3 regions of the Wukongibacter baidiensis genome follow, and region 1 is predicted to be linked to each of the others. Evidence: a T-box and tRNA genes for the amino acid it is inferred to sense, from the RefSeq annotation. Region 1 holds a T-box; the other regions hold tRNA genes.
The links. A T-box is a leader RNA that pairs with one kind of tRNA and senses whether it is charged. The one in region 1 lies ahead of thrS (threonine--tRNA ligase), so its partner is inferred to be a tRNA-Thr.
Positions count from the first base shown of each region.

Region 2: it has a tRNA-Thr gene. The T-box ahead of thrS (threonine--tRNA ligase) is inferred to sense a tRNA for this amino acid. The anticodon was not compared.
Region 3: it has a tRNA-Thr gene. The T-box ahead of thrS (threonine--tRNA ligase) is inferred to sense a tRNA for this amino acid. The anticodon was not compared.

Region 1 is NZ_CP138202.1:5,635,685-5,638,871, reverse strand. It holds gene thrS (threonine--tRNA ligase) at 70-1,989, opposite strand; T-box leader at 2,060-2,272, opposite strand; gene R9X47_RS25495 (DUF445 domain-containing protein) at 2,367-2,969, opposite strand.
Region 2 is NZ_CP138202.1:2,834,807-2,837,993, reverse strand. It holds gene R9X47_RS12880 (methyl-accepting chemotaxis protein) at 1-42, shown strand, start outside; tRNA gene R9X47_RS12875 (tRNA-Asn) at 538-612, shown strand; tRNA gene R9X47_RS12870 (tRNA-Leu) at 619-707, shown strand; tRNA gene R9X47_RS12865 (tRNA-Met) at 732-807, shown strand; tRNA gene R9X47_RS12860 (tRNA-Glu) at 812-886, shown strand; tRNA gene R9X47_RS12855 (tRNA-Val) at 918-993, shown strand; tRNA gene R9X47_RS12850 (tRNA-Asp) at 1,042-1,118, shown strand; tRNA gene R9X47_RS12845 (tRNA-Thr) at 1,124-1,199, shown strand; tRNA gene R9X47_RS12840 (tRNA-Tyr) at 1,210-1,294, shown strand; tRNA gene R9X47_RS12835 (tRNA-Leu) at 1,316-1,399, shown strand; tRNA gene R9X47_RS12830 (tRNA-Gly) at 1,404-1,478, shown strand; tRNA gene R9X47_RS12825 (tRNA-Gly) at 1,492-1,565, shown strand; tRNA gene R9X47_RS12820 (tRNA-Arg) at 1,574-1,650, shown strand; tRNA gene R9X47_RS12815 (tRNA-Lys) at 1,656-1,731, shown strand; tRNA gene R9X47_RS12810 (tRNA-Ser) at 1,789-1,877, shown strand; tRNA gene R9X47_RS12805 (tRNA-Ile) at 1,884-1,960, shown strand; tRNA gene R9X47_RS12800 (tRNA-Pro) at 1,985-2,061, shown strand; tRNA gene R9X47_RS12795 (tRNA-Ile) at 2,069-2,145, shown strand; tRNA gene R9X47_RS12790 (tRNA-Phe) at 2,173-2,248, shown strand; rRNA gene R9X47_RS12785 (16S ribosomal RNA) at 2,473-3,187, shown strand, end outside.
Region 3 is NZ_CP138202.1:3,730,821-3,734,007, reverse strand. It holds rRNA gene R9X47_RS16920 (16S ribosomal RNA) at 1-686, opposite strand, end outside; tRNA gene R9X47_RS16915 (tRNA-Phe) at 903-978, opposite strand; tRNA gene R9X47_RS16910 (tRNA-Asp) at 983-1,059, opposite strand; tRNA gene R9X47_RS16905 (tRNA-Val) at 1,101-1,176, opposite strand; tRNA gene R9X47_RS16900 (tRNA-Pro) at 1,183-1,259, opposite strand; tRNA gene R9X47_RS16895 (tRNA-Trp) at 1,268-1,343, opposite strand; tRNA gene R9X47_RS16890 (tRNA-Ile) at 1,370-1,446, opposite strand; tRNA gene R9X47_RS16885 (tRNA-Ser) at 1,453-1,545, opposite strand; tRNA gene R9X47_RS16880 (tRNA-Ser) at 1,552-1,640, opposite strand; tRNA gene R9X47_RS16875 (tRNA-Lys) at 1,648-1,723, opposite strand; tRNA gene R9X47_RS16870 (tRNA-Gln) at 1,729-1,804, opposite strand; tRNA gene R9X47_RS16865 (tRNA-Leu) at 1,817-1,900, opposite strand; tRNA gene R9X47_RS16860 (tRNA-Tyr) at 1,907-1,991, opposite strand; tRNA gene R9X47_RS16855 (tRNA-Thr) at 2,002-2,077, opposite strand; tRNA gene R9X47_RS16850 (tRNA-Asp) at 2,082-2,158, opposite strand; tRNA gene R9X47_RS16845 (tRNA-Val) at 2,200-2,275, opposite strand; tRNA gene R9X47_RS16840 (tRNA-Glu) at 2,308-2,382, opposite strand; rRNA gene rrf (5S ribosomal RNA) at 2,589-2,705, opposite strand; rRNA gene R9X47_RS16830 (23S ribosomal RNA) at 2,800-3,187, opposite strand, start outside.

The DNA of each region.
Region 1 (3,187 bases):
TAGACTATTTATCGAGAAAAAGTAAAACTATGATATAGGAATTTAAGTAAATACTTTAATTTATAACCCCTATATTGTTAACTCTCTATTTTTTATTTCGCTTACTACCTGCTCTATGAAGTCATCTAGTTTTTGGCTTCCAAGCTCTCCTTTGTCCCTTGAACGTACAGATATTTCTTTATTCTCTAATTCCTTATCTCCAACAATAAGCATATAAGGAACTTTTTGAAGCTGAGCTTCACGGATCTTATATCCAATTTTCTCATTTCTGCTATCAACTTCTACTTTTATATCTTTATCCTTCATTTCCTTAGCAAGACCCTCTGCATATTCTACATGTCTATCAGTTATTGGAAGTATTCTAACTTGCTGTGGTGCCAACCAAGTAGGGAATTTACCAGCAAAATGCTCAATCAATATACCAATAAATCTTTCTATACTTCCAAAGGCAACTCTGTGTATTACAATAGGTCTATGCTTTTCTCCATCGGTACCTATATATGTCAGATCAAATCTTTGAGGTAGTTGGAAGTCGAGTTGGATTGTTCCACACTGCCAAGTTCTACCAATGCAATCTTCTAACTGGAAGTCTATCTTAGGTCCATAGAAAGCACCATCACCTTCATTTAGCTTATATGGCAGATTTAATTCCTCTAGTGCTTCCTTAAGTGCATTTTCAGCCATTTCCCATTCTTCATCACTACCCATTGAATCTTCAGGTCTTGTTGATAATTCAACATGATATTTAAATCCAAACTTAGTATATACTTCATCTATTAAGTTAGCAACGCCTTTTATTTCATCCTTAATTTGCTCAGGAAGCATAAAGATGTGGGCATCATCTTGAGTAAATGCTCTAACTCTCATAAGTCCATGAAGAGCTCCAGATAATTCATGTCTATGAACTCTACCAACTTCACCAAATCTCATTGGGAAGTCTTTATATGAGCGCATATCAGTTTTGTAAACTAACATTCCTCCTGGACAGTTCATAGGCTTAATAGCAAAATCCTCTTCATCTATCTTTAAAGTATACATATTTTCTTTATAGTGATCCCAATGTCCTGAAGTTTCCCATAATCTTCTGTTTAATATAATTGGAGTTTCTACTTCAACATATCCAGCTTTTCTGTGAACATCTCTCCAGTAATTCATTAGAGTATTTTTTAATTCCATCCCCTTTGGTAGGAAGAACGGGAATCCTGGGCCTTCTTCTAGGATAGTGAATAGTTTTAGTTCTTTTCCAAGTTTTCTGTGATCTCTTTTCTTAGCTTCCTCTAATCTATGAAGATACTCTTCCAATAATTTCTTCTTTGGAAAAGATGTTCCATAGATTCTTTGAAGCATTTTTTTATTTTCATCGCCTCTCCAGTAAGCTCCTGCTATACTTAAAAGTTTTAGTGCCTTTACCTGCTTTGTTGATGAAATATGAGGTCCAGCACATAAGTCTACAAAATCTCCCTGCTCATAAAACGAGATAACAGCATCTTCTGGTAAGTCTCTTATAAGCTCGACCTTATAAGGTTCTTCTTTCTCTTCCATATACTTTATAGCTTCATCTCTCGGAAGTTCAAATCTCTTAGGTTTTAAGTCATCTTTAACAATTTTGTTCATTTCTTTTTCAATTTTTTCTAGATCTTCTGGGGTAAATTTATGCTCAGAATCAAAGTCGTAATAGTATCCGTTTTCAATAGCCGGTCCTATTGCTAGCTTTGTTCCTGGAAATAATTTTTGAACTGCTTGAGCTAATATGTGAGAGCTTGTATGTCTAAATACTTCCTTACCGTCTTCATCTTCAAACCTAATGATGTTAACTTCACAGTCTTCACCTACTCTGTAAGTCAAATCTACTACTTCCCCATTTACTTCACCGGCAACAGCTTCCTTTGCAAGTCTGCCGCTAATCGACTTAGCTATCTCTAGTATAGTACTATCCTTATCTACTTCTCTAATAGAACCATCTTTTAATGTAATTTTTACTTGTTCCATACTATAAACCTCCCTATAACCTAATTTTTCATAAGAATTCAAAAACAAAAAAACCCTCATCTCTACTTTACGTAGGGACGAGAGGTTAACCCGCGGTTCCACCCTAATTGGAAATATCCACTCAATCGGCATTAACGTTGCCATCCGGTAATTTTTTCACTGTACGCTACTAAATTACTACTCGAGGGTAGTTTTCCTATAGCCATATCAGAAATGCTCCCAGCCGTGGCATTTCCTCTCTGAAGACTGAACCTATAGTACTCTTCCCTGTCATTATACAATCTGTATAGGTTTTAATATTATTATATTTTAAAAAAATCATTTGTCAATAAGTTTTTGCATTTTATCTATATTCTATACATCTATTCACATTAAATTTAAAATAACTGGATTACTACACCTTGGACAAATCCAATAACAAAACCTATAAAGCCACCTAAAAGTTCAATATGTTTAAGTTCTTTTTTGGCAATATTTAAAATGATTTCTTCAAGTTTTTCAAGCTCAAACATATTAATCTTCTCTTCAATAATTTCAGCTATACTAACCTGACTAGTTGCCTTATGAATAAGTTTTTCACTCAACTCATTTATTGCATTTTCCCCTTCACTTTCAATTATTTCGTCTACATAGACCATAATCATTCCCTTAATAGTTCCAGGAATAAGGGACGGCATTTTTTCTTCAGCAATTTTTCTAACTTTTTCCTTTATTTCAGAAATCATTTCAGCTTTATTTTCTTCTTCTATAAGCTTGTCTATTATTTCCTCAATAGAAACAAGTTCCGTTTCAACAGTGTGCCCAATACTTTGGGCTATCTCTTTTTTCCTTTTAGGTATCAAACCCTGTATATGTAAATCTACAAAAGGGATCTTAACCGGGTTTAGAGGCCTAAAAATTAATTTAATTGCAAATACATTTGTCATCCATCCTATAAAAGCTCCTATTATAGATAGAAGCGCCACTTTTGTCCAGAACATTTCTTCACCTCTTATGTTATAACTTCTAGGAACAAAGTAAAGTATAACATATCCCTAAAATGCTTTCAATAGCTTTAATTTGTCAGCATAATAATAGGCTGCCCCAAATCTGAAAACTGAGATTGCTGTAGGAGAATAACCGGAAGACATACTAAAGTAGTTCACCTTCTCCATTTTAGCAACAGCAAGTAAATTCAGATACTGGGTCAGCCTTAACC
Region 2 (3,187 bases), 2.8 Mb from region 1:
ACCTTGTTAAAGGAACAAACAGATAGATTCAAAATTATATAAATTACTACATACACTCCAATTATTATCTTTGTTCTATGCATATCACCATATTAACCCCGCATATAAATATATATGAGGAGGGCTTAGGTTGAAAAATTCAATACTATGGATCGGGATATGTATAGTTTGCTTAATAATATTGATGGTTATAGAACGGTGGATTTAATATATAGACTATATACATATATGACATAAGACTAATTCAGATAGTTATTAAAAAGAGGATGAGAAGTCATCCTCTTTTTATATTTAAATACCCTAGGAGATTAAATTCTTCAACTATATATCTATATCTATACTTTTAGACTAAATTTTTTTTAATTACATTATTTTTCCGTCTTGACAAATAGAAAAACAGGTAGTAAAATAATACAAGTAGTCAGCCGTTACGGGTTTGAAATAAATAGGAAAAAGAATTTATTTCAAAAAAACAGTTGACATGATGAAGCAAATATGATAATATATATCTTGTCGCTGAAAAAAACAGCGAAACATTCCAGAGTAGCTCAATGGTGGAGCAACCGGCTGTTAACCGGTAGGCTGTGAGTTCGAATCTCACCTCTGGAGCCAATAAGTGCCGGGGTGGCGGAACTGGCAGACGCACAGGACTTAAAATCCTGCGGTCCTTAAAGACCGTACCGGTTCGATTCCGGTCCCCGGCACCATAAAAAAATATATATAATTATCGACGCGGGGTGGAGCAGTTGGTAGCTCGTCGGGCTCATAACCCGGAGGTCGCAGGTTCAAGTCCTGTCCCCGCAACCATTTTGGCCCCTTGGTCAAGCGGTTAAGACACCGCCCTTTCACGGCGGTAACAGGGGTTCGAGTCCCCTAGGGGTCACCAATTTTAGCTTCTAGTTATTAGAAGCTGATTTGGGCGCATAGCTCAGCTGGGAGAGCACCTGCCTTACAAGCAGGGGGTCACAGGTTCAAGTCCTGTTGCGCCCACCATTAATAATTTGCAAAACACGCTTACGGCGTTTTGAAACACAACTTTATGGTCCAGTAGTTCAGTTGGCTAGAACGCTAGCCTGTCACGCTAGAGGTCGAGGGTTCGAGTCCCTTCTGGATCGCCATTTATGCTGGTGTAGCTCAATTGGCAGAGCAGCTGACTTGTAATCAGCAGGTTGCGGGTTCGAGTCCCATCACCAGCTCCATCACAAATATGGAGGGATGCCCGAGTGGCTAAAGGGGGCGGACTGTAAATCCGTTGACTGAGTCTACACTGGTTCGAATCCAGTTCCCTCCACCATTTTGAAAAAAACTTTAATATGCGGGTATGGCGGAATTGGCAGACGCGCTAGACTTAGGATCTAGTGTCTTGTACGTGGGGGTTCAAGTCCCTCTACCCGCACCAATATGCGGTAGTGGCTCAGTGGTAGAGCATCGCCTTGCCAAGGCGAGGGTCGAGGGTTCAAATCCCTTCTACCGCTCCAATTTAATATCTATGCGGGTGTAGCTCAGTGGTAGAGCCCCGGCCTTCCAAGCCGGTTGCGAGGGTTCGATCCCCTTCACCCGCTCCAATGTATGTGTGCCCATAGCTCAGCTGGATAGAGCAACGGCCTTCTAAGCCGTGTGTCCGGGGTTCGAATCCCTGTGGGCACGCCATATATGACCCATTAGCTCAGTCGGTAGAGCACCTGACTTTTAATCAGGGTGTCCCGCGTTCGAGTCGCGGATGGGTCACCAGTTTTAATTATCTGTTAAGATAAATAAAAGGTAAGTACTATTTTGATGATTGATTACGGAGAGGTGTCCGAGTGGTTTAAGGAGCTGGTCTTGAAAACCAGTGACTCCGCAAGGGGCCGTGGGTTCGAATCCCACCTTCTCCGCCAAAATAAGGGCCTTTAGCTCAGTTGGTCAGAGCGTCCGGCTCATAACCGGCAGGTCCGGGGTTCGAATCCCTGAAGGCCCACCATACAATACAATCTATATCTTAATTCGGGGTGTAGCGCAGTTTGGTAGCGCATCTGGTTTGGGACCAGAGGGTCGCGGGTTCAAATCCTGCCACCCCGACCATTATTATGGGCTTATAGCTCAGCTGGTTAGAGCGCACGCCTGATAAGCGTGAGGTCGGTGGTTCAAGTCCACTTAAGCCCACCAAGGTAATATCTTAAAAAAAACTAACATGCCCAGATAGCTCAGTCGGTAGAGCAGGGGACTGAAAATCCCCGTGTCGGTGGTTCGATTCCGCCTCTGGGCACCATGAAATTACTATTTAAGTTTCATTTATAAGATGGTAATGGAGTCGCTGGAAACAGCGGCGAAAAAAATGTCGAAAAAAGTGTTGACAAGATAAAAAAGATTTGCTATAATGGTTCTTGTCGCTAAAACGACAGAAAAAACTTTGGACATTGAAAACTAAACAGTGTAAGGAATTAAACCTTAGTTTGATATAATTCAAGCTAAAGAAGTAATAAACGCCAGATTTTTTTTAAGAGTTTGATCCTGGCTCAGGATGAACGCTGGCGGCGTGCTTAACACATGCAAGTCGAGCGAGAAGGTTATGACTGATTCTTCGGATGAAGGATTAACTGGAAAGCGGCGGACGGGTGAGTAACGCGTGGGTAACCTGCCTTGTACAGAGGGATAGCCACTGGAAACGGTGATTAATACCTCATAAAACTATAGCGTCGCATGGCGCATTAGTCAAAACTCAGGTGGTACAAGATGGACCCGCGTCTGATTAGCTAGTTGGTGGGGTAAAGGCCTACCAAGGCGACGATCAGTAGCCGACCTGAGAGGGTGATCGGCCACACTGGAACTGAGACACGGTCCAGACTCCTACGGGAGGCAGCAGTGGGGAATATTGCACAATGGGCGAAAGCCTGATGCAGCAACGCCGCGTGAGTGAAGAAGGCTTTCGGGTCGTAAAACTCTGTCCTAAGGGAAGAATAATGACGGTACCTTAGGAGGAAGCCCCGGCTAACTACGTGCCAGCAGCCGCGGTAATACGTAGGGGGCAAGCGTTATCCGGAATCACTGGGCGTAAAGGGTGCGTAGGCGGCCAAATAAGCCAGAGGTGAAAGGCTACGGCTCAACCGTAGTAAGCCTTTGGAACTGTATGGCTTGAGTGCAGGAGAGGAGAGTGGAATTCCTAGTGTAGCGGTGAAATGCGTAGATATTAGGAGGAACACCAGTGGCG
Region 3 (3,187 bases), 1.9 Mb from region 1:
CATTTCACCGCTACACTAGGAATTCCACTCTCCTCTCCTGCACTCAAGCCATACAGTTCCAAAGGCTTACTACGGTTGAGCCGTAGCCTTTCACCTCTGGCTTATTTGGCCGCCTACGCACCCTTTACGCCCAGTGATTCCGGATAACGCTTGCCCCCTACGTATTACCGCGGCTGCTGGCACGTAGTTAGCCGGGGCTTCCTCCTAAGGTACCGTCATTATTCTTCCCTTAGGACAGAGTTTTACGACCCGAAAGCCTTCTTCACTCACGCGGCGTTGCTGCATCAGGCTTTCGCCCATTGTGCAATATTCCCCACTGCTGCCTCCCGTAGGAGTCTGGACCGTGTCTCAGTTCCAGTGTGGCCGATCACCCTCTCAGGTCGGCTACTGATCGTCGCCTTGGTAGGCCTTTACCCCACCAACTAGCTAATCAGACGCGGGTCCATCTTGTACCACCTGAGTTTTGACTAATGCGCCATGCGACGCTATAGTTTTATGAGGTATTAATCACCGTTTCCAGTGGCTATCCCTCTGTACAAGGCAGGTTACCCACGCGTTACTCACCCGTCCGCCGCTTTCCAGTTAATCCTTCATCCGAAGAATCAGTCATAACCTTCTCGCTCGACTTGCATGTGTTAAGCACGCCGCCAGCGTTCATCCTGAGCCAGGATCAAACTCTTAAAAAAAATCTGGCGTTTATTACTTCTTTAGCTTGAATTATATCAAACTAAGGTTTAATTCCTTACACTGTTTAGTTTTCAATGTCCAAAGTTTTCTCTGTCGTTTTAGCGACAAGAATTATTATATCAAATCTTTTTCATCTTGTCAACACTTTTTTCGACATTTTTTTCGCCGCTGTTTTTCAGCAACTTTTATCATTACCTAATGAATTAGATAATAAATGGTGCCCAGAGGCGGAATCGAACCACCGACACGGGGATTTTCAGTCCCCTGCTCTACCGACTGAGCTATCTGGGCATAATGGCGATCCAGAAGGGACTCGAACCCTCGACCTCTAGCGTGACAGGCTAGCGTTCTAGCCAACTGAACTACTGGACCATATTTTAAATGATAGTTTATTTGCACATAAGCAAATAACTTGGTGGGCGCAACAGGACTTGAACCTGTGACCCCCTGCTTGTAAGGCAGGTGCTCTCCCAGCTGAGCTATGCGCCCAAATAATGGTCGGGGTGGCAGGATTTGAACCCGCGACCCTCTGGTCCCAAACCAGATGCGCTACCAAACTGCGCTACACCCCGATTATATATGGCAGGGGTAGCAGGACTTGAACCCACGACATACGGTTTTGGAGACCGTCGTTCTACCAACTGAACTATACCCCTAAAATATAAATGTGATTTTATTAACTTGGTGGGCCTTCAGGGATTCGAACCCCGGACCTGCCGGTTATGAGCCGGACGCTCTGACCAACTGAGCTAAAGGCCCAAGTTATGGCGGAGAAAGCGGGATTCGAACCCGCGCGCCGGTAAACCCGACCTAACGGTTTAGCAAACCGTCCTCTTCAGCCTACTTGAGTACTTCTCCATAATTTGGCGGAGGAGGTGGGATTCGAACCCACGGCCCCTTGCGGAGTCACTGGTTTTCAAGACCAGCTCCTTAAGCCACTCGGACACCCCTCCAGATTGTTGGTGACCCATCCGCGACTCGAACGCGGGACACCCTGATTAAAAGTCAGGTGCTCTACCGACTGAGCTAATGGGTCATATATGGCTGGGGATACAGGACTCGAACCTGTGAATGACGGAGTCAAAGTCCGTTGCCTTACCGACTTGGCTAATCCCCATTGTTTTATTAATGGTGCGGGTAGAGGGACTTGAACCCCCACGTACAAGACACTAGATCCTAAGTCTAGCGCGTCTGCCAATTCCGCCATACCCGCATAGTATGGTGGAGGGAACTGGATTCGAACCAGTGTAGACTCAGTCAACGGATTTACAGTCCGCCCCCTTTAGCCACTCGGGCATCCCTCCATATTTATCGTGGAGCTGGTGATGGGACTCGAACCCGCAACCTGCTGATTACAAGTCAGCTGCTCTGCCAATTGAGCTACACCAGCATAATGGCGATCCAGAAGGGACTCGAACCCTCGACCTCTAGCGTGACAGGCTAGCGTTCTAGCCAACTGAACTACTGGACCGTATTTTAAATGATAGCTTATTTGCAACTAGACAAATAACTTGGTGGGCGCAACAGGACTTGAACCTGTGACCCCCTGCTTGTAAGGCAGGTGCTCTCCCAGCTGAGCTATGCGCCCAAGTCAGCTTCTAATAACTAGAAGCTAAATATTGGTGACCCCTAGGGGACTCGAACCCCTGTTACCGCCGTGAAAGGGCGGTGTCTTAACCGCTTGACCAAGGGGCCAAATTATTGGCCTTGAATGTCGCTCTACTAATTTTTTATTTTTTTCAGCGACAAATAATATGTTACCATGTTTCCGCTATTTTGTCAAATGGTATTTTTTGTATATTGTCTTAATTCTAAAAAATGTTTTAGCTTATATATACAAATATACCCTTCACTAGATAAGTAAAAGAGTCAGAAATAGTTTATCTTCTGGCTCTTTCACAAACCGGCAACGACTTACTCTCCCAGGCGGCTGCCCACCAAGTACCATCAGCGCTGAAGAGCTTAACTTCTGTGTTCGATATGGGAACAGGTGTATCCTCTTCGCTATTGCCACCGGATTTTTCGCTTTTAAGCGAATAAATATCATTAATTTAATTTTAAGTTAGAGGTAATAAATTGTATTTATTCTCTCAAAACTGAACAATGGAAAGTATGGTCAAGTCCTCGACCTATTAGTACCTATCAGCTAAAGACATTACTGCCCTTACACCTTAGGCCTATCAACCAGATAGTCTTTCTGGGGTCTTAATCCATAAATGGATGGGAAATCTTATCTTAAGGTGGGCTTCGCGCTTAGATGCCTTCAGCGCTTATCCCTTCCGTACATAGCTACTCAGCGGTGCTCCTGGCGGAACAACTGATGCACCAGAGGTACGTCCATCCCGGTCCTCTCGTACTAAGGACAGCTCCTCTCAAATTTCCTGCGCCCACAGCGGATAGGGACCGAACTGTCTCACGACGTTCTGAACCCAGCTCGCGTGCCTCTTTAATGGGCGAACAGCCCAACCCTTGGGACCTACTACAGCCCCAGGATGAGACG